One region of the Ruminococcus sp. OA3 genome, then DNA from elsewhere that is predicted to be linked to it. Evidence: predicted binding sites of a transcription regulator. Region 1 holds the regulator's gene; the other holds the start of a gene.

What was found. The regulator Rex, encoded in region 1, represses fermentation and respiration genes when NADH is low (regulators of the CRP and FNR family bind a similar motif). The targets are predictions, from matches to a motif close to ATTGTTAANNNNTTAACAAT.
Region 2: a site for Rex is predicted at 8,037-8,056, ahead of MCG98_RS03400 (glycerol dehydrogenase). Genes of this name have one in related genera too.

What each region holds. Positions count from the first base shown of each region.
Region 1 is NZ_JAKNTO010000001.1:2,801,620-2,811,260, reverse strand. Features, by position in the region: gene MCG98_RS12595 (hypothetical protein) at 1-91, opposite strand, end outside; gene MCG98_RS12590 (hypothetical protein) at 95-445, opposite strand; gene MCG98_RS12585 (hypothetical protein) at 557-715, shown strand; gene MCG98_RS12580 (chorion class high-cysteine HCB protein 13) at 741-986, opposite strand; gene MCG98_RS12575 (S8 family peptidase) at 1,057-2,754, opposite strand; gene MCG98_RS12570 (S8 family peptidase) at 2,892-3,734, shown strand; gene MCG98_RS12565 (NADP-dependent isocitrate dehydrogenase) at 3,810-5,012, shown strand; gene abc-f (ribosomal protection-like ABC-F family protein) at 5,067-6,977, opposite strand; gene MCG98_RS12555 (redox-sensing transcriptional repressor Rex) at 7,129-7,782, shown strand; gene MCG98_RS12550 (NAD(P)H-hydrate dehydratase) at 7,855-9,369, shown strand; gene alr (alanine racemase) at 9,366-9,641, shown strand, end outside.
Region 2 is NZ_JAKNTO010000001.1:729,693-739,333, reverse strand. Features, by position in the region: gene MCG98_RS03445 (GIY-YIG nuclease family protein) at 1-145, opposite strand, end outside; gene MCG98_RS03440 (M23 family metallopeptidase) at 337-1,122, opposite strand; gene MCG98_RS03435 (SpoIID/LytB domain-containing protein) at 1,185-2,060, opposite strand; gene MCG98_RS03430 (AzlD domain-containing protein) at 2,146-2,472, opposite strand; gene MCG98_RS03425 (AzlC family ABC transporter permease) at 2,469-3,164, opposite strand; gene MCG98_RS18935 (GNAT family N-acetyltransferase) at 3,359-4,741, shown strand; gene MCG98_RS03410 (beta-eliminating lyase-related protein) at 4,738-5,772, shown strand; gene MCG98_RS03405 (prepilin-type N-terminal cleavage/methylation domain-containing protein) at 5,802-6,752, shown strand; gene MCG98_RS03400 (glycerol dehydrogenase) at 6,906-8,003, opposite strand; gene MCG98_RS03395 (response regulator transcription factor) at 8,124-8,822, opposite strand; gene MCG98_RS03390 (sensor histidine kinase KdpD) at 8,815-9,641, opposite strand, start outside.

The DNA of each region.
Region 1 (9,641 bases):
CTTCCCCCTGTGAAGCCAGGGACTGAAGCATCTGAAGTTTTGCCATATCCATTGATGCGAGATTCGGGTGTTTCATCCAATCCTGATCCATATCCTATTCTTCCTCCTCCATATTTTGAAGCATCATAAACATCTGAGCGGTCTGAAAAGCATTAAGCATACCCTCAATGGAATCGTGCAGAGATCCGCTGGTATACTGCTGTATATCGCGCAGCATTTCTTCCGGGGAAACCGTAGTCTCTTCTGATGACATAATCGACATATCCATATGAGGCTGATTAAACATTGACATTGTTTTTCTCAATTCCATAAATTTTGTCAAAAGAGAGAGCGTTTTTCTGCCATTCGGAGATACGTAGGGAATGGCGGCTTTCATCATCTGAAGACTGTCATCGTTGACCATCTGGTCGAGTGTTGTCATTTGCGGGGTGCTTTTTTCTTTCATGGCACAACCTTTTATTTTTTTAAATTTTATGATTTTATTATCTACTATATGACAGGTTCAGGAATTTTGACATATGATATTAGAAAATGATAAGGAGGTACAGGATTTATCATGGATGAAAGAAAACAAAAACTGATCGTTGACGGGAACGCCCTTTATGAGATAGATATGGAATGTGTGGAACATAAAAAAGACAGGATGCGCGACATGAAGAACGGCGGATACAGAAAAAAACGAAGAGAAACAGAAAGAAAGACGCCGGGGAGATAATCCCCGGCGTCTTTCCGTATCATTATTATCCGCAGATGGAGCCACATCCGCCGCAGCAGAAGAGCAGAAGGATAATCAGCAGACAGCTGTTGTCACCGCCGAATCCGCCGCAGCCACCGCCGCAGCCACAGCTGTCGCCATTACCACAGCAGCAGAGAAGCAGGATGATCCAGATAATGGAATTACATCCGCCGCCTCCGAAACAAGAATTACCGGAATCGCATCCAGAATCACATCCACATCCACAGTTTGTAGCAGCTAAATCACTCATTTATAGTTCCTCCAAAATTTGTTTACACTCCATCATATGTAAATCGGTTCCAGGTTGCTACAAAAAAAGTTCAGGTTTCGAAAAAAGATGTAAAAGAACGGTAAACATTCAGTTTCCCGTAACCCCATTCGCGGTTTGGATATACGATTCCGGGCTCCCGAACGGTACCCCGGATCAGAAAATCTCTGATTTCTGCAGAATTGAACAGCAGAAAAGGACTGCGTTTGAGCCCCCATTCCATGACAAGCGCGGCACTGCCGGCTGTCAGGCCTGCTGCGAGGCAGGAACCGGTGCGTGTTGTCAGATTGCCGCGCGCGTTCATTCCTGTCAGATTGACTCCCGGTGCGCAGAAATCGGGTTTCTGAACATCCAACGTGGTGTTTCCACGCCCTGAATTCAGAAAAAGACCATTGGTATACGCATCATACGTACCGGTTGCAATGATGTTGGAGGCATCGGACGGTGCTGTGAGTGTGGTATAAGCGTCTGGTTTGAGAAACACGATATCGGGATCTGTGAATCCGTAAATCGGAAGCCACATGTGAAAAGAGCCGAAGAGAACCCGCGGGCCGTAGACTCTGACACGCCAGATACCAGGGGATGGCTGGCGAAAACGCATAAAGATAAGCTGACTGCCTGTAACGGCCTGTATAGTTTCATAGTGCACTTCGATCGTAGTGGGGTCCAAAATAAAACCCGCATTTACCGTATTATTCAGTCCAAATGGAATCCGTGAGACGACCTCACCGGTGGGAGAGACAAAGCCTACAGAGAACGCGTCAGGTGAACGCACCCATGTTTCGAGGAAAAATCCGGGAGATCCTTCAGGAACCAGAATCTCTATGGTCTCATAGGACACATTTTCAGGAAGTTCACCGTAGTAATGGTGTGCACGCCCCGCCTCATTTCCACATGCAACCACAACGGCATTTGTAATCAGTATACTGGATCCGGACAGAACAACGGACAGCGGCATCCCTCCGGCATGATCGCCCTGGTTGGTACCGAGTCCTATACATACCACAAGCGGAACCTGTAATTCAAGGGCCAGGTTCCGCAGATAGGAATAAGCCATGATAATATCTGATTCCTGGTAAACGGGTTCGGACCCTGAGTAATAAAAGAATTCTTTCAGGTAATCTTTGGCCTCCTTCAGTTTTACCATCGCAATGGTGGAACTGGGGGCAGCACCGATAAAATTTTCCTCCGGAATTGCAGAACCCGCCGTGACACTCGCCAGAAATGTACCGTGTCCGTTTGTGTCAGTTGAAGGCACAACCTCAAGAGGGGTATCAGACTGAAGCGCCTGGTTGATTTCCGCGCGGCGGTATTCGGTGCCATACGGGAAATGAGGAGGTACAGTGCCCCCCTGTATGGTCTGATCCCAGATGGCTTCGATTCTCGTATTCCCGGCAGCATCACGGAATACCCGGTTGGTATAATCGATTCCGGTATCTATAAATCCGATCAGTACACCAGATCCGGAAAGGTTCAGATTGGTGAGGTTCTGCACCTGTGTGATCCCTGATACCTCCAGGCTGGTGGTGTCCTGCAGCATAAACAGATTCGGAATGGTATTGTATCTCGTATACTCTAAAAGTGCCGTGTTCCTCGGTGCCGGAACATTGAGAAGAGAATACGCAGTATCCATTTCGAGAAGCCTGATCTCCGGCAGAATATCGGACAATGTCGAAAAATCAAATACGGAAGGGATAATGTAGTCATAATAATCGTTGGATATAATTGCTTCCTGCAAAGAATTTGGCATATGTGAAGTCCTGTTTTTTTACTATCCTATGCAGGAACTTATACAGTCAATCAGAAAGTTTTTTCCTGCCCTGCGAAACGGGGCAGGATGTGCCTCAGTTGAATACGTTAATATTAAATAAGCAAGAAGGTTTATGTATGCTGAAAGTTAATAAGTATGCGGGGAAAGGCATCGGTGTGGCTGTGTTGGACACCGGAATCTTTCCCCATATTGATTTCGATAACAGAATTTTGTATTTTCAGGATTTCGTACAGAAAAAGTCGGAACCCTATGATGATAATGGTCATGGCACGCATGTGTCCGGCATTATAGCCGGAAGCGGAAGAGCCTGTGGCGGAAAATGGCACGGCGTAGCACCGGGGTGTCATCTGGTAGGATTAAAAGTGCTCGACAAAGCGGGGAATGGGATGCAGCAGAACACGCTGCGTGCGCTCGACTGGATCAGGAGATATCATGACAGATTCCACATCCGTATTGTCAATATTTCAGTCGGATCGATCACACAGAATCAGCGGCAGCATGATGAGCTGATACGCTCAGTGGAAGTGCTCTGGGATCTGGGTCTGGTAGTTGTGGCGGCGGCAGGTAACGGTGGTCCACGCCCCGGAAGTATCACGGCACCGGGGAGCAGCAAGAAAGTGATCACTGTCGGTTCCAGCGATATGCTCGATGCGCATCATCTGCTTTCCGGGATAGGACCCACAGCGGAATGTGTCTGCAAACCGGATATCGTCTGCAGGGGCCACGAGATACTGTCCTGCGCTGCTGCACCATCCGGTACAGAATACGTAAGAAAAAGCGGTACCTCCATGTCCACCCCGTATATTTCAGGGGCGATAGCACTCGCACTTGAAAAAGACCCGCTGCTCACAAACGTGGAAATAAAAATGATGCTGCGGGACTGTGCTAAGGATCTTGGCTTTTCTCACAACCAGCAGGGATGGGGAGAATTTGATTTTGAGAAATTTATGAACTATTGACAATTATCCGACATTTGCATACAATAGAGAGCGTGTAAAGAATTGTACAATCAGGCATGGATACAGGAGGATACTATGGAAAAAATCAAGATGACGACCCCGCTGGTAGAGATGGACGGAGATGAGATGACACGGATTCTCTGGCAGATGATCAAGGATGAGCTGCTGCTGCCGTTTATTGATCTGAAAACAGAATATTATGATCTGGGTCTGAAACATAGAAATGATACAGATGACCAGGTGACTGTGGACTCTGCAAATGCAACGAAGAAATACGGTGTTGCTGTAAAGTGTGCTACGATCACACCGAACGCCGCAAGAATGACGGAGTATGACTTAAAAGAAATGTATAAAAGCCCGAACGGAACCATCCGTGCGATGCTGGACGGTACCGTATTCCGCGCACCGATCGTTGTCAGGGGGATCGAGCCCTGCGTTAAAAACTGGAAAAAACCGATCACGCTTGCAAGGCATGCGTATGGGGATGTCTACAAGAACACGGAAATGATTGTTCCGGGACCGGGTAAGGTAGAACTGGTATATACGGCTGAGGACGGAACCGAGACAAGAGAGCTCGTTCACAATTTTACAGGACCGGGTATCGCTCAGGGAATGCATAATTTAGATAACTCAATTGAAAGTTTTGCAAAGAGCTGTTTCAACTATGCGCTGGATACAAAGCAGGATCTCTGGTTTGCGACGAAGGACACGATTTCCAAAAAATATGACCATACCTTCAAAGATATCTTCCAGGAAATCTATGACCGTGAATATAAAGAGAAATTTGAAGCGGCAGGGATTGAATATTTCTACACACTGATCGACGATGCCGTTGCCCGCGTGATGAAAGCAGAAGGCGGATTTATCTGGGCCTGCAAGAATTATGATGGTGATGTTATGAGTGATATGGTATCGTCAGCATTCGGTTCGCTTGCAATGATGACCTCTGTCCTTGTTTCTCCTCACGGATATTTTGAATATGAGGCGGCACATGGAACTGTTCAGCGTCACTATTACAAACACTTAAACGGAGAAGAAACCTCAACAAACTCCGTGGCAACGATATTTGCATGGACCGGTGCTCTCAGAAAGAGAGGAGAGATGGATGGCATTTCAGAGCTGTGTGATTTTGCAGACCGGCTGGAAAAGGCCACGCTCACAACGATTGAAAGCGGAAAGATGACAAAAGATCTTGCCCTGATCACATCTATTCAGAATCCGACTGTACTTAACAGCAAAGATTTTATCCTGGAGATCCGCAAAGAGCTGGAAAAATAAATAACAACGGCAGGAGGCGTCTGATTGTATTATCAGACGCCTCTTTTTAATGATTTATTCTGCAAGTATTTCCCATTGCCCATACAGTTCCTCCAGCTTCATCTGAATATCCGCCTGTTCTGACGACAATTCAATGCATTTCGCAGGATCTGTTGCCACTTCCGGAAGAATGAGTATTTCATCAATGTCACTGCTGCGCGCTTCCAGAGCAGAAATATCAGATTCCAATTTCTTCAGATCATTTTCACGTTTTCGCCTGCGGGCCTGTTCTTCTTTCTGCTGCTGCCAGGAAATCTTTGTCTTAGACGGTTCCTCCGGTATTTCTTCTGCGGGTTTTCCGGTTGTACAGCGAAGTGTGAGTTCGTCCTTTTTTTCAACATAATAATCATAATTCCCAATATAATTGACGAACGTCTCGTTTACGAGATCCAGTATACGTGTCGCAGTCTGATTGATAAAATAGCGGTCATGTGACACATACAACACGGTTCCGGTGTACTGGTTCAGCGCCTGTTCCAGAATTTCTTTTGAGGTGATGTCCAGGTGGTTCGTAGGCTCATCCAATATCAGAAAATTAGCATTGGAAAGCATCAGTTTTGCAAGAGACACACGTCCGCGCTCTCCGCCGCTTAAGGTCCTGATCTGCTGAAAGACATCATCTCCGGTAAATAAAAACGCAGCGAGTACGTTACGGATCCGCGTCCCGGTCAGGTCGGGAAATGCATCGGATATTTCCTGGAAGATAGTTTTTTCCATGTCAAGTACATGGTGTTCCTGATCGTAGTATCCGATATGAACGTTGCTCCCCAGCGTAAAGCACCCGGCGTCCGGCTCGATCAGCTGATTCAATATTTTCAGGATCGTAGTTTTTCCTGTTCCGTTTGCACCGATGATTGCTACGCGTTCACCGCGTTTGACTTCAAAAGAAAGGTCATGAAACAGGCGCAGCCCAGGATAGGATTTGGAGAGAGATTCTACGGACAGTACGTCATTTCCGCTTTGAATGCATGGCTCCAGGATCAGACGCATCTCATCATTGACCTCCTGAGGTTTTTCCAGGACTTCGATTTTTTCCAGCATTTTTTCGCGGCTCTCTGCACGTTTGATGGACTTTTCACGGTTGAAAGATTTCAGTTTGGCGATAACCTCCTCCTGATGCCGGATTTCCTGCTGCTGGTTTAGATATGCCTTGATCTTTGCCGCGCGCACCTGTGTGCGTTTTTTTGCGTAATCGGAATAATTGCCTGTATATGTTGTCAGGACTGACTGCTCCAGTTCGAAGACTTTCGTTACGATGCGGTCGATAAAATAACGGTCGTGAGATACGATCAGGACAGCTCCGGGATAGCGCTGTAAAAATGATTCCAGCCAGGCAATGGAGTCAATGTCAAGATGGTTAGTCGGCTCATCGAGCAGGAGCACATCCGGTTTCTGCAGCAGCAGTTTTCCGAGTGCGACACGTGTTTTCTGACCTCCGGATAAGGTACTGATGGTTTTGGAAAAATCATCTTCCTCAAAACCGAGTCCTTTCAGTACGCCGGTAACTTCACTTCTGCATGCGTAGCCGTTTTCAAGCTCGAATTTTTCACAGATGCGGTGATAACTCTCCATCAGCCGCTCAAGTTCTGCGCCTGCAAGGTTCTTCATGGTTTCTTCCATCTGCCGCATCGTTTCTTCCATCTGAAGAACGGGACGTTTGATTTCCAGCACTTCATCGTAGAGGGAGGCGTTGCTGTTCATATCCTGATGCTGTGCCAGATACCCCAGCGTCCTGTTTTTTGCCAGGATTACCTCGCCGCTGTCCCCTGGCATTTCACCTGCAATGATTTTCAGCATTGTGGATTTTCCGGTGCCGTTCGCACCGACAAGAGCAGTTTTCTCGTGGTCCTCGATGTGAAAGGAAGCGTCATGTAATATAATATTGGTTCCAAAAGATTTTTCTATATTGTGGCATGATAATATCATTGGTAATTGTATCTCCTTATCATCTATAATCTGCTGACTGTCTCCATTATATGAAAAGTATGAAAAAAATACAAGAAAAACAGCGTTCTGTTTGACAAACTTATAACAAAAAGATATAATAAAACGAGGTATAAGACAGGAGGATCTGGTTTTGGACGGAAAGGGAATTTCCAAAGCAGTCATCACGAGGTTACCAAGATATTACCGTTATCTGGGCGAACTGCTCGAGAATGGTGTGGAACGCATCTCGTCCAACGATTTGAGCAAACAGATGAAGGTAACAGCTTCACAGATTCGTCAGGATCTGAACAACTTCGGCGGCTTTGGTCAGCAGGGTTATGGTTATAATGTGAGGTTTCTCTATAATGAGATTGGCAGAATTCTGGGGCTCGACCATGTACATTCCATGATTATCATCGGCGCCGGTCATTTGGGTCAGGCTCTTGCCAATTATGTTAAATTTGAGAAGCGGGGTTTTAAGATCATCGGTATTTTTGATACCAATCCAAATCTGAAAGGAAGTATGGTACGTGGGATCGGCATACAGATGCTGGATGAACTTCCGCAGTTTCTGGAGGAATACAGAGTTGAGATCGCAACACTTACGATTCCGAAAGACAGCGCAAAGGAAGTCGCAGAGCTTCTGGTTGCAAATGGAATCAAGGCGATCTGGAATTTTGCACATATCGATTTAAATCTGGTTCTTCCTTCAGATATTATCGTAGAAAATGTACATCTGTCAGAAAGCCTGATGCGGCTTTCCTATAACCTGACACATGCAGAAAATGAACAGAAAAAAATGTAGAGGATGTTGTACCTGCGGATGCGAGAAGGCGGATCGGGTACAACATTGTTTTGCTTTCGGGGAGGTTGTTTTATGAGACGTGTTGTTACCACACGGCAGATGAAGGAAGCGGATGAATATACGATCAGGAAAATGGGCATACCGTCGCTGGTCCTTATGGAGCGGGCGGCACTTGCCTGTGTCGAGGTATTGGAACGGGAATTTCCCCTGGAACAGGTTTTGATACTTTGCGGAACCGGAAATAACGGCGGTGACGGGATCGCCATCGGACGCATCCTGCATCTGGCGGGGTATGATGTATCCATATGCCTGACAGGAAGTGACGCGCATCGCAGCGAAGAAAATAAAACTCAGAAAGAAATTGCAGAAAATTATGGTACAACCTTTGTAAACAACCCGGACCCGGCTGAATATACTACTATAGTAGATTCCGTTTTTGGAATCGGTTTGTCACGTAAGCTTTCTCCTCAGTACTGTACGCTGTTTCAAAAAGTCAACGCATCATGTGCAAAAGTACTGGCTGTCGATATCCCGTCCGGTATACATGGAAATACGGCAGAAATTTTGGGGGCGGCTATCCGGGCGGATGTGACAGTGACTTTTGCATTTGCAAAACCGGGACTTTTGATGTATCCGGGTGCGGATTTTGCCGGCAGGCTGAAGGTCTGTGATATCGGAATCTACGAGGTGGAAAACACTGTTTATCAGCCGGATATTCACCAGATAGATAAAAAAGACCGCTCATGGATGAAACGCCGAAATCCCGGGGGGAACAAAGGCACCTTTGGTAAAATACTGCTGATCGCGGGATCGGTGAACATGTGCGGAGCATCTTATCTAAGCGGTATGGCTGGCTTTTTAACGGGAGCCGGTATGGTAAAAATTCATACGGTCAGAGAAAATCGTGTAATTTTGCAGCAGCAGTTTCCCGAAGCCATGTTGTCTGTCTATGATGACGGGGACCCGAATCTGTCAGGCCTTGATGATGCGATCAGCTGGGCGGATGTGATTGGAATCGGTCCAGGGCTTGGAACCTCACGGACGGCGGAAAAACTTTTGGACCATGTACTTGCAGCCTGCCGGGTTCCTCTTGTTATCGATGCGGACGGGCTTAATCTGCTTTCAAGAGATACGGACAGGCTGAAGGGGTTGAAATGCCCCTGTATTGTAACTCCTCATCTCGGAGAAATGAGCAGGCTGACAAAAATGGGTATTTCTCAGATTCAGAAAGACCGTCTGAAGACGGCATCTGAGTTTGCACGAAACTATCATACGGTGTGTGTACAGAAAGATGCCAGGACCGTTATCGCTGATCCTGACGGGATGATATTCATCAATACATCGGGAAACAGTGGAATGGCCACAGCCGGAAGCGGGGATGTGCTGACGGGAATGATCCTCGGCCTTCTGGGGTCAGGCATGCCGGCGAGAGAGGCCGCAGCACTCGGGGTCTGGCTGCACGGCTGTGCAGGGGAAGCAGCATCCCGGAAAGCAGGGGAAGCTTCTGTTATGGCCGGAAATCTGTTGGAAGAGATACCGGACTGTATAAAAAATGATGGTAACAATACGGAAGAAGGGAAAGTATGAAATCAGACAGCAGAATCGCTGCCAGGATCAGCCTGGATGCGATAGAAGAGAACTTCAGACAGATGAGGGCAAATATCAAAGAGGATACCAGGATGGTGGCTGTCATCAAAGCGGACGGTTACGGTCACGGCGCTGTGAGGATCGCCAGGCTTGTAGAACATTATGACTATCTCTGGGGATTTGCAGTTGCGACAACGGAGGAAGCCGTCCAGCTGCGTGAGCACGGGATAAAAAAACCCGTGTTGATCCTGGGATTTGTGTTTGAGGAAGAT
Region 2 (9,641 bases), 2.1 Mb from region 1:
AGTGTACGAGCGTCACAGGCCTGCGGCTTTTTGTATAGCGTGCTCCCTGTCCGGCATTATGAGCGCTGATGCGTTTATCCAGATTGTTTGTCCATCCGGTGTAAAGACTGCCGTCTTTACATTTTACAATGTACGTATAATTCATGATTATTCTTCCCCGGGCTATGTACAGTTTTGCAAACAAATGTCTGCAAAACCGTTTATACTAAAGCAATCGATAAAGGGTACATCACTCATGGTGTAAAAAATATATCTGTAAAAAATTCGATTGCGAATTTTACACTGCCCTTTCATCTATACTTTATTATACGATATTCCCCTCGTTTTGTGAAAAGATTATTCTTCTTCTGTCGGGAGATACATGAACGGATCAACTGCTGTTCCGTCTTTTGTGAGAGCAAAATACAGATTTGTTCCTTCAGACGAATAGTATTTTGTCGGCTGTGCAACAGTACCGATCACCGTTCCTGCTGTGATCGTCTGCTCAGGAGCAACGGATACATCCTTCAGCTGTCCATAAACTGCCTGATAGCCATTTCCCATATCCATGGTCACAGTCATACCTGTCTCGGAATCCTCCTCAACTGATAATACCTTGCTGTTGGCAGCCGCAAGTACCTGCTGGTCAGCTTCCGCACTCAGGATCACTGCCGGATTATACTTGTAAACTTCCAGTGTCGGAAAATATACTGCCCCGTCCATGCTGTAATCAATCAGGACATCGCCGGATACCGGCCATTCCATAACGGTATTGTCGTTGAAATCAAGAGAGGGCAGAACTTCCTGTACATCCTGAGCTGCCGTCTCATCTGCAGCTGTCTCGTCCTGTACTTCAGTATTATCCGCCGTTTCTGCGTTTTCATCCGTTCCATCATCTTCTGTGCCTTCCATCTGTGCCTCAGCATTGGAAGTGTTAACGTCTGTACTTTCTGTTTCTTCATTTTCCGCAGCTTCTCCATCTGATAGAGGCGTCTCCTCTGCCAGTTCCTCATTCCTGATCTGCGTATCCTGTTTTGTGTTTCCTTTCTGGTCCGCCCGGTACATGCCGATACCAGCTGCAACGACAGCCAGCAGCAGGATTCCGCTGACAGCCAGCCTTAAATTTCTTTCTTTTCTCATCATATTCTTCACCTCTAACAGTTTAAGTATTTCTCTTATAGATTTCCCGAATATGACGTTTCTATTCACTTTTTCGTTACAAGAATTTCCGTTTCCGGAAAATAATGTTCCAGAATTTCACGATATGTACTCCCTTCCCGGGCCATGCATCCGGCACCATACTGACTCATCCCAAGCCCGTGACCGGCTCCTCTGCACAAAAAACGTACTTTTCCGTCCAACTGTTCAACCACAAAACTGGCAGACGGCAAACGCAGCATCTGACGCAGCTCTTCTCCGGTACAAGTCTGGCTTCCGATTTTTACACTTATAACATAATCGGCATCATCCCGCTCTGCCACCTCGATAACGTCCCCGGCGGAAGCAGAATATGTAATCCCGAAGTCCCGGAACTCTTTCTCCAGAAACGCCGGCGTAAAATAATGTCCGGTCAGATAATCATCCGCCTCCTGATCCCTCACACTTTCTACTCCCGTTAAATAATTATAGGAAGCATCCTGCAATACACTTTCTGCACTTCTGGTCTTTCCAGTGCTGAGGCGATGAAATACCCCAAAACAGATTTCTCCATCATGTGCAAGTACTTCTCCCCTGGTAGCGATGACTGCCCGCTGGATCAGTTCATACTGTTTTTCAAAGTTTCTGTTCTCCATATCAGATTTCAGATTCTGGGCAATCTGCTCCAGTTGCTTTTTCGTCATGGAACCTTCTTTTACCTGACGGACAAATGTACTTCTGGCCAGCACGACCTGGGCCTTGACAGCCTCCAGCGGACAATCCGCAGCCACCTGCCGGTAGACAATTCCTGCCAGATAATTTTCCGCATCCGGCTCTTTCTCTATTGTGATCGACTGTCTGCCCGAAAGCAGAAATGTGATAATAACCGGTACCAGTAAAAATATGAGAACCGCCGTAACAACAAAAGAAAAACGCTCTTTCATCTGCAGACCTGATCGCTGTGTGTACTTATTATATTATATCTCAGGACAGAATGTCTCATACCTCATACTGTTATGTGCCGGCTTCTCAGAATACAAGCTGCACCAGCAGCATATATAAAATCGTCCCTCCGCCAATGCTCAACAAAAGATGATGTTTCCATTTATGTATAAAAATCACGAATGCCGCAGCGATCACTTCAGGCACACCAAAAGGCGCCTGAAGAAACGATACAGACTTAAAACAATACACCACCAGCATGCCGATAATTGCAAACGGAAGAACTTCACCCAGATAAAGAATAAATTCCGGCGTCCTTTTATTGCCCGGAAACATTGCAAACGGCAGCACTCTTGTCAGTACGGTTACCGCTGCGATAACAAGGACTGTAATCAGCGCCTGTGTGGATGTCATACCGTCTCCCCCCTTTTCTTCAATCGCCCGTGCAGACCCACGAGACTCAGAAATATCCCGGCCATTGATGCGATGATGAACCAGTCCCGGCCAAATACGATCAAACACAGCAGTGTAATTCCGAGACCCAGAAGCGCAGGTATATGGTTCTCTGTGCTCTCCCACTGTTCAATAAAAATCACGATAAATAATGCGGTCATGGCAAAATCAATCCCTGTGGAATTAAATTTTATAATACTGCCAGCTACATTTCCAATGACAGAACCCGTCACCCAATACAGCTGGTTCAGTACTGCGATGCAGAACATAAACCATTTGCGGTCAACACCCTGCGGTGGTTCTGATGCACAGAGAAGAGAATAAGTCTCATCCGTCAGCGAAAAGATCATATACGGTTTGAGCTTACCGCTAATTTTAAATTTATCCAGCATGGATAATCCGTAAAAAATGTGACGCGCATTGACCATAAGCGTCACCAGCATGGCAGATGCCGGGTTAAACGCTCCCGCCAGCAGGTCAATTGCCACAAACTGCATGGACCCTGCGTAGATAAAAAGACTCATGAGGAGTGCCCACCCCACATGGTATCCCTTGCTCCCAAGCAGCACACCAAATGCGATCCCCAGGAAAATATACCCCATCAACACGGGAAGTGTATATGGGAATGCCACTTTTAATGTTCTTTTGTTCATAAATAACTCCCCCGTTCAATAATGACACTAATGTCAACTGTTACATTATATCGGGGGGAATTATCTTTGTCAATTGCGGTAATTTCCTGTAACAACTGCATTTTCATTGCCTGTTCAGCATCATTTGTTATATAATAAAAAAAATGGCTGTTATCAGTGCATATGCAGGACAGCCGGAAACGGAGGATCATGCGATGCAGCGTTTGCGTAAAGATCAAAAAATACGGATTGCGCCCCTGTTTAAAAACTTTCATCAGTCCATGGTTCATTCCTGCCTGGAAAACCGGATGGGCTGTGCATACGCAGATAATACTGACGCTCCCGTTTCCGCACAGATCATCATTGGGGCTTTCAGTTTCCTGGCGGGAAGGCCAGATGAAAATCTGGTCCGCAACATTCCACCGGACTATGATGCATCCGAAATCCTTATGATTCCCGAAAATGAAACCTGGGATTCTTTAATTGAACTGGTCTGGGGCAGGCGTGCCCGAAGGTTTACCCGATATGCTATTAAAAAAGAACCCGGCGTTTTTAATGATTTTTTGTTAAATGAGTTTATTAACAGGCTTCCTGATGGCTATTCACTGCAGATGATCGATGAAAATATTTATCAGCTTACCTTCCGGGAAGACTGGTCCAGGGATTTATGTGCTTTATTCCCTTCCTACGAAAATTACAGGGAACATGGTATCGGCGCCGGTGTATTATATAAAGGCCTCCTGGTGTCGGGGGCATCCTCCTATGCAGTCAGCAACGGCAGTATAGAAATTGAAGTGGATACCAGACCGGAATACCGCAAAAAGGGGCTTGCTCTCGCATGCTGTGCAAAATTGATTCTGGAATGCCGGCAGCGTGGCCTGTATCCAGGATGGGATGCACACGATCTCAGATCCGTATCACTTGCAGAAAGGCTGGGGTACCATCTGGATTACAGCTATACTGCATATTGCGTGACAGTCCCCCGTAAAAATCCTGTGGCTGCAATACTGCTTGATATGCCACTGCAGGAGCTTTGGACGCTGTTTCCGATCATTCTGAGAGAGCATAACACACAATACAAAAAATGGTATCGTATGGAAAAAAACTGTTTGCTTCAGCTTATTGAAAAGGACCAGGTAATTCAGATTCACCATATCGGCAGCACCTCCGTGGAGGGACTGATAGCCAAGCCAATTGTTGATATACTGATGGAAATTGCAGAAGACTGCAATATTGTAGAACTCAAATCCACGCTTGAATCGAGCGGATGGATATGTATGTCTGAGAGCTATATGCCCGAACTGAAACTTGTATTTAATAAGGGATATACACCAAATGGTTTCGCCAGCCAGGTGTATCATCTTCACATACGCTATTTCGGGGATTGGGATGAACTCTATTTCAGGGATTACCTGATACTGCACGAGAATATCTCCCGGGATTATGCAGTGTTAAAGCAGAAGCTTGCCATGGAATACAAAAATGACCGGGATTCCTACACAAAGGCAAAGACTGCATTTATAAAAGAATATACGCAAAAAGCACGTGCGGAATTTAAAAACCGCTACGCGCCGGATAGACGGAGGATTTTTTCATGATACGATTTGAATCTGATTATGCCGAAGGTGCACATCCGTTAATCATACAAAGGTTATGTGATACAAACATGGAGCAGACCCCCGGCTACGGTGTCGACTGTCACTGTGACGCCGCCCGAAGACATATTAAAAAAGCCTGTCTTTCACCTGACGCAGACATACACTTTCTGGTGGGTGGTACGCAGACAAACACAACGGTGATCTCTTCCATACTGCGTCCGCATCAGGGAGTCATCTGCGCCTCTACAGGACATATAAATGTCCATGAAAGCGGTGCCATTGAAGCATCCGGCCATAAGGTCCTGTCTCTGCCGTGTGATGATGGCAAGATTACCGCACAGCAGATTGAGGATTTTATACTGGGGCATTTTCATGATGAAAATTTTGAGCATATGGTCCAGCCCGGTATGGTCTACCTGTCCTGGCCGACGGAAAACGGCACCCTTTATTCAAAAAATGAACTGGTAGCCATAAACAGCGTATGCCGCCGCTGCCGGATACCACTGTACATCGACGGCGCCAGAATGGGTTATGGGCTCATGGCTGATTCCTGTGATCTTGCGCTGCCAGACTTTTCCAGACTTGCAGACGTCTTTTATATCGGCGGAACAAAAGTCGGCGCACTGTTCGGTGAAGCTGTTGTCATCACAGATTCTGCCCTGAAGACAGACTTCCGATATCTTATCAAGCAAAACGGCGGAATGCTGGCAAAAGGCAGGCTGCTTGGCATTCAGTTTGAAACTTTGTTCGAAGACGGACTGTATTACAGGATAGCCAAACATGCGGTTACTCAGGCCATGCGCATTAAGCAGGCGTTCCTCAGCAAAGGAATTCCTCTTTTATATGATTCTTTTACCAATCAGCAGTTTCCAGTTCTTGATCAGATACAGATTGACCAGCTTTCCAGGCGTTATTCTTTCTGCTTCTGGGAACGGATTGATGAAAAGCGCTCTGCCGTCCGGTTCTGTACGAGCTGGGCAACTTCGGAAACCGATGTGGATCAGCTCCTCAGTGATATCGAACATCTTTAAAACTAAAGGGAAAGTTTTTGGTGAGACTTATGAAAAAGAAATTAGACAAGAATAACAGGGGGTTCACTCTGGTTGAACTTATTGTGGTTATCGTTATTATTCTGGTCCTGGCAGCCGTTATGGTACCATCTATACTACGTTACGTTAACAAAGCAAAGGAAGCCTCTTATATTTCAGAGTGCAGTACCGTCGTAACAATGGCGAATATCCATGCCGCAGAAGTTTACTCCCGCCTTGGCAGCGACAGTCTGCAAACTGTTTTAAACCGGCCAGAGGAGCGGAAAGCGATTACCGAAGCGGCTGGTGTGAGTGGCAGTATCAATTACATCAGATGCGATGCAGCTACCGATACTGTTATACAGCTGGAGTATGTTGCAAAAGATGGAACCGTGGTACTCTATGATGTATCTGCAGATCCACAATACAGGATTATGGACCGCGAAAATGGCATTCTGACCGGAAGTACAGCACAGGACTATCTGAATTCCCTGCAGTCACTTCTGAACCTTGTTGGGGGAACAGCCAGTGCTGATGCAATCAAGGCCCTTTATCCGCAGGAAGAATATCCGGATTTGTATTATAGTAACGGAAACCTGAAAACAAATCTGGACTCCCAGTATCTGCAGCTGTACATGAAGGCCAAGAACAAGGGCTCCTATCCTCCTGTTGATACGAGCACACTTCCGCAGGAACTGCAGAATCTGGACACAGGAAAAATTCTGCAAAACCAGGTTTGGATTCCGATGATGATCAAGGACAGTGAAGGTAACTCCATTACCGTCATGGCTTCCGGTAATTTTTCAGACCAGAATAAAAATTATGGCGCAGCGCATGCGTCTGTCATTTACAATCCTGTTGATCAAAGTTATTACTATCATGCAAACTATTCAGGAACCCAAATTAATACCAAGTACCTTAGCGATCAGAATCCAAGCTGGGATGACATTATCGGAAACGATTCATGGAAAAAGCTCGAATAAATTATTGAAAGCGCTCAATCGTCATTGGGCGCTTTCACCTGTTTCATCTGCTCTTTTCTCCAATATTTTCTCAGATAATCCCCTGACAGCATCAGGAATCACATCCAGAACAATAGAAATGCCTAAGGTAAAAAACCATGTGGAATCAATCGTTTATTCCTCTGTAAAACATCTTCCAAGTGCATCCGCCGCCATGATCGCGGCATATACATCTTCGGGAGTAACCTCAAAAGGCATATTACAGAGGGTATCACCCTCTGCTGCGGCAAGCCTGGCAACTTCCATGATTTCCTCAGATTTAACTTCCGTGATTCCAAGCTCTTCAAGCGTGGTGGGAAGTCCTACAGCCTGGCAGAATTCCAGTACCTCTTCTATCTCCTCCATGTCAGCATTCTCAAGCACAAGCTGAACCAGTGTACCGAATGCCACTTTCTCTCCATGATACAACCCATGTGTCTCTTTAATCACCGTCAGCCCATTGTGGATTGCATGTGCCCCGGCAAGCCCCCCGCTCTCAAATCCGATTCCGGACAGATACGTATTGGCCTCAATCACATTTTCCACAGCCTTGGTACACACCTTCTCCTCCGCCGCGATCGCTGCACTTACTCCATTCTCCATCAGCGTGTCATAACAAAGCCGAGCCAGCGCCAGCGCTGCTAGCGTGCTCTTTCCGCCTACACAGTTTACCGCATCTGACTGCCTGCAGGCTCTCGCCTCGAAGTATGTGGCAAGCGCATCCCCCATACCGGAGATCAACAGTCTTGCAGGTGCCCTGCTCACAATATCCGTGTCAACCAGCACAATATCCGGGCTGGACGGCAGAAACAGATATTTTTCAAAAACTCCATCCACTGAATAGATAACGGAAAGGGCGCTGCACGGTGCATCGGTAGAGGCAATCGTCGGCACGATAACCACAGGAATACCCGCATAAAAGCCGACTGCTTTTGCCGTATCATGAATCTTACCGCCGCCGACGCCTGCGATCATATCACAGCCGGCTGCCTTTACAATTTCTATGATCCGGTTGATCTCTGTCATACAGCATTCACCGTTAAATATTTCAAACACAATCTCAATTTCAGTATCCTTCTGACCTTCCGTGATCGCTGCCTCCACACGTTTTTTCCCCGATGAGCTGACCAGGATACAAAGTTTTTTCCCATAGTTTTGAGCAAAAGAACATAAATTTCTGATCTCACCCTTGCCCTGAATATATCTGCTTGGACTTGCAATAATCTGTGCCATAATCTCTACCTCCATAATAATTCAACTGGTTTACCTGTTATTATTTTAACATTATGCCACTCACACGCTGATTTGTCAATTAACTCTCTGCAAAGCCCGCATATAATCCGGATGGATTCTTCAGACGCGCAGCATCCGGTATCCCACTCCGACATGTGTCTGAATATACTGTGGGATTGTCGGATCTTTTTCAATCTTTTTGCGCAGTGTGGCCATGTGAACACGGAGCGAGGCAACATCATTTTCCCAGGCACTTCCCCAGATTTCTCTCGTGATATAGGCATGGGTCAGTACTTTGCCCACATTTTTACACAGCAGGCACAGAAGCCTGTATTCGATAGGTGTCAGATGCAGCTCCAAATCATCCATATACGCACATCCGGAAGCGTAGTCAACCGTCAGACTGCCATTATGAAAAACGGAAGCTTCCTCCGCCGTCTGTCCCTGCACATAATTCAGCCTTCGAAAAGTCACCCTGAGTCTCGCCAGCAGTTCTTCCACGGAAAAGGGTTTTGTCAGATAATCATCTGCGCCGGCATCCAGTGCGTAAATTTTGTCCATATCCTCACTCCGTGCGCTGATAACAATGATCGGCATATTTGACCAGGATCGGATCTTCTTTATGATCTCCACCCCATCCATATCAGGAAGCCCCAGATCCAGCAGAACCACATCCGGCTTATGAGAAACCGCTTCCACAATTGCGGCCTCGCCTGTTGCCGCGGTGTGATATTTATAGTCCTGTGTCCCCAGTGTGGTTGTTATCAGGTTCCGAACTGCCGCATCATCTTCTACTACAAGAACCATTGGTTTATTCATGTAACGTTACCTCCTCTGCCGGCAGTGTAAACCGAAACAGCGCACCCTTTGGATTGTTATCACATACAGAAATTTCTCCGCCGTGGGCGTTTATAATAGACTTACAGAGCGCAAGTCCCAGACCCATGCTCCGTCTGCTGTCCGCCACCTTTACATTTGCCGTATAAAACATATCGAATATTCTCTGTTTTGCCTCATCCGATATTCCATCGCCGTTATCAGATATTTCAATCACCGCCCAGCTTCCCTCTCTGCGTGTTCTTACATCGATCTGTGATCCTGACGGCGTATATTTGACTGCATTGTCCACGATATTCATTATCACCTGCATAATGAGCCGTGCATCTATTTTAACCAGGATAAAGTCTTCTGACTGTGTTACTATAATTTCATGCTCCACACTGCGCCGGTTGATATGATGCATCGCCTCTGTCACCACTTCATCGAGTAATTCTGTGGTCAGATTCAGATGCATGGTCCCGTCTTCAATCCTGGTAACCGAAAGCAGATTCTCCACCAGATTGATAAGCCACAGGGAATCATCATAGATATCAGAATAGAGCTGTCTGCGCTGTCCCATATCCAGATGCTCCTCACTGGCCAGTAAAATTCCGGCATTTCCGGAAATGGAAGTCAGCGGAGTTCGCAGGTCATGTGAAATGGAACGAAGCAGATTGGCCCTCAGCTGTTCATTTCTGGCAAGAGCTGCAGCTTCCTGACGGTCTTTTATAGCCATGTCTTTCTCAAGCGCCAGTGCACATTCTCCCAGGATTGACAGTATCACACTGTTCTCAAAAGAATCCAGCGGCCGGTTATGTA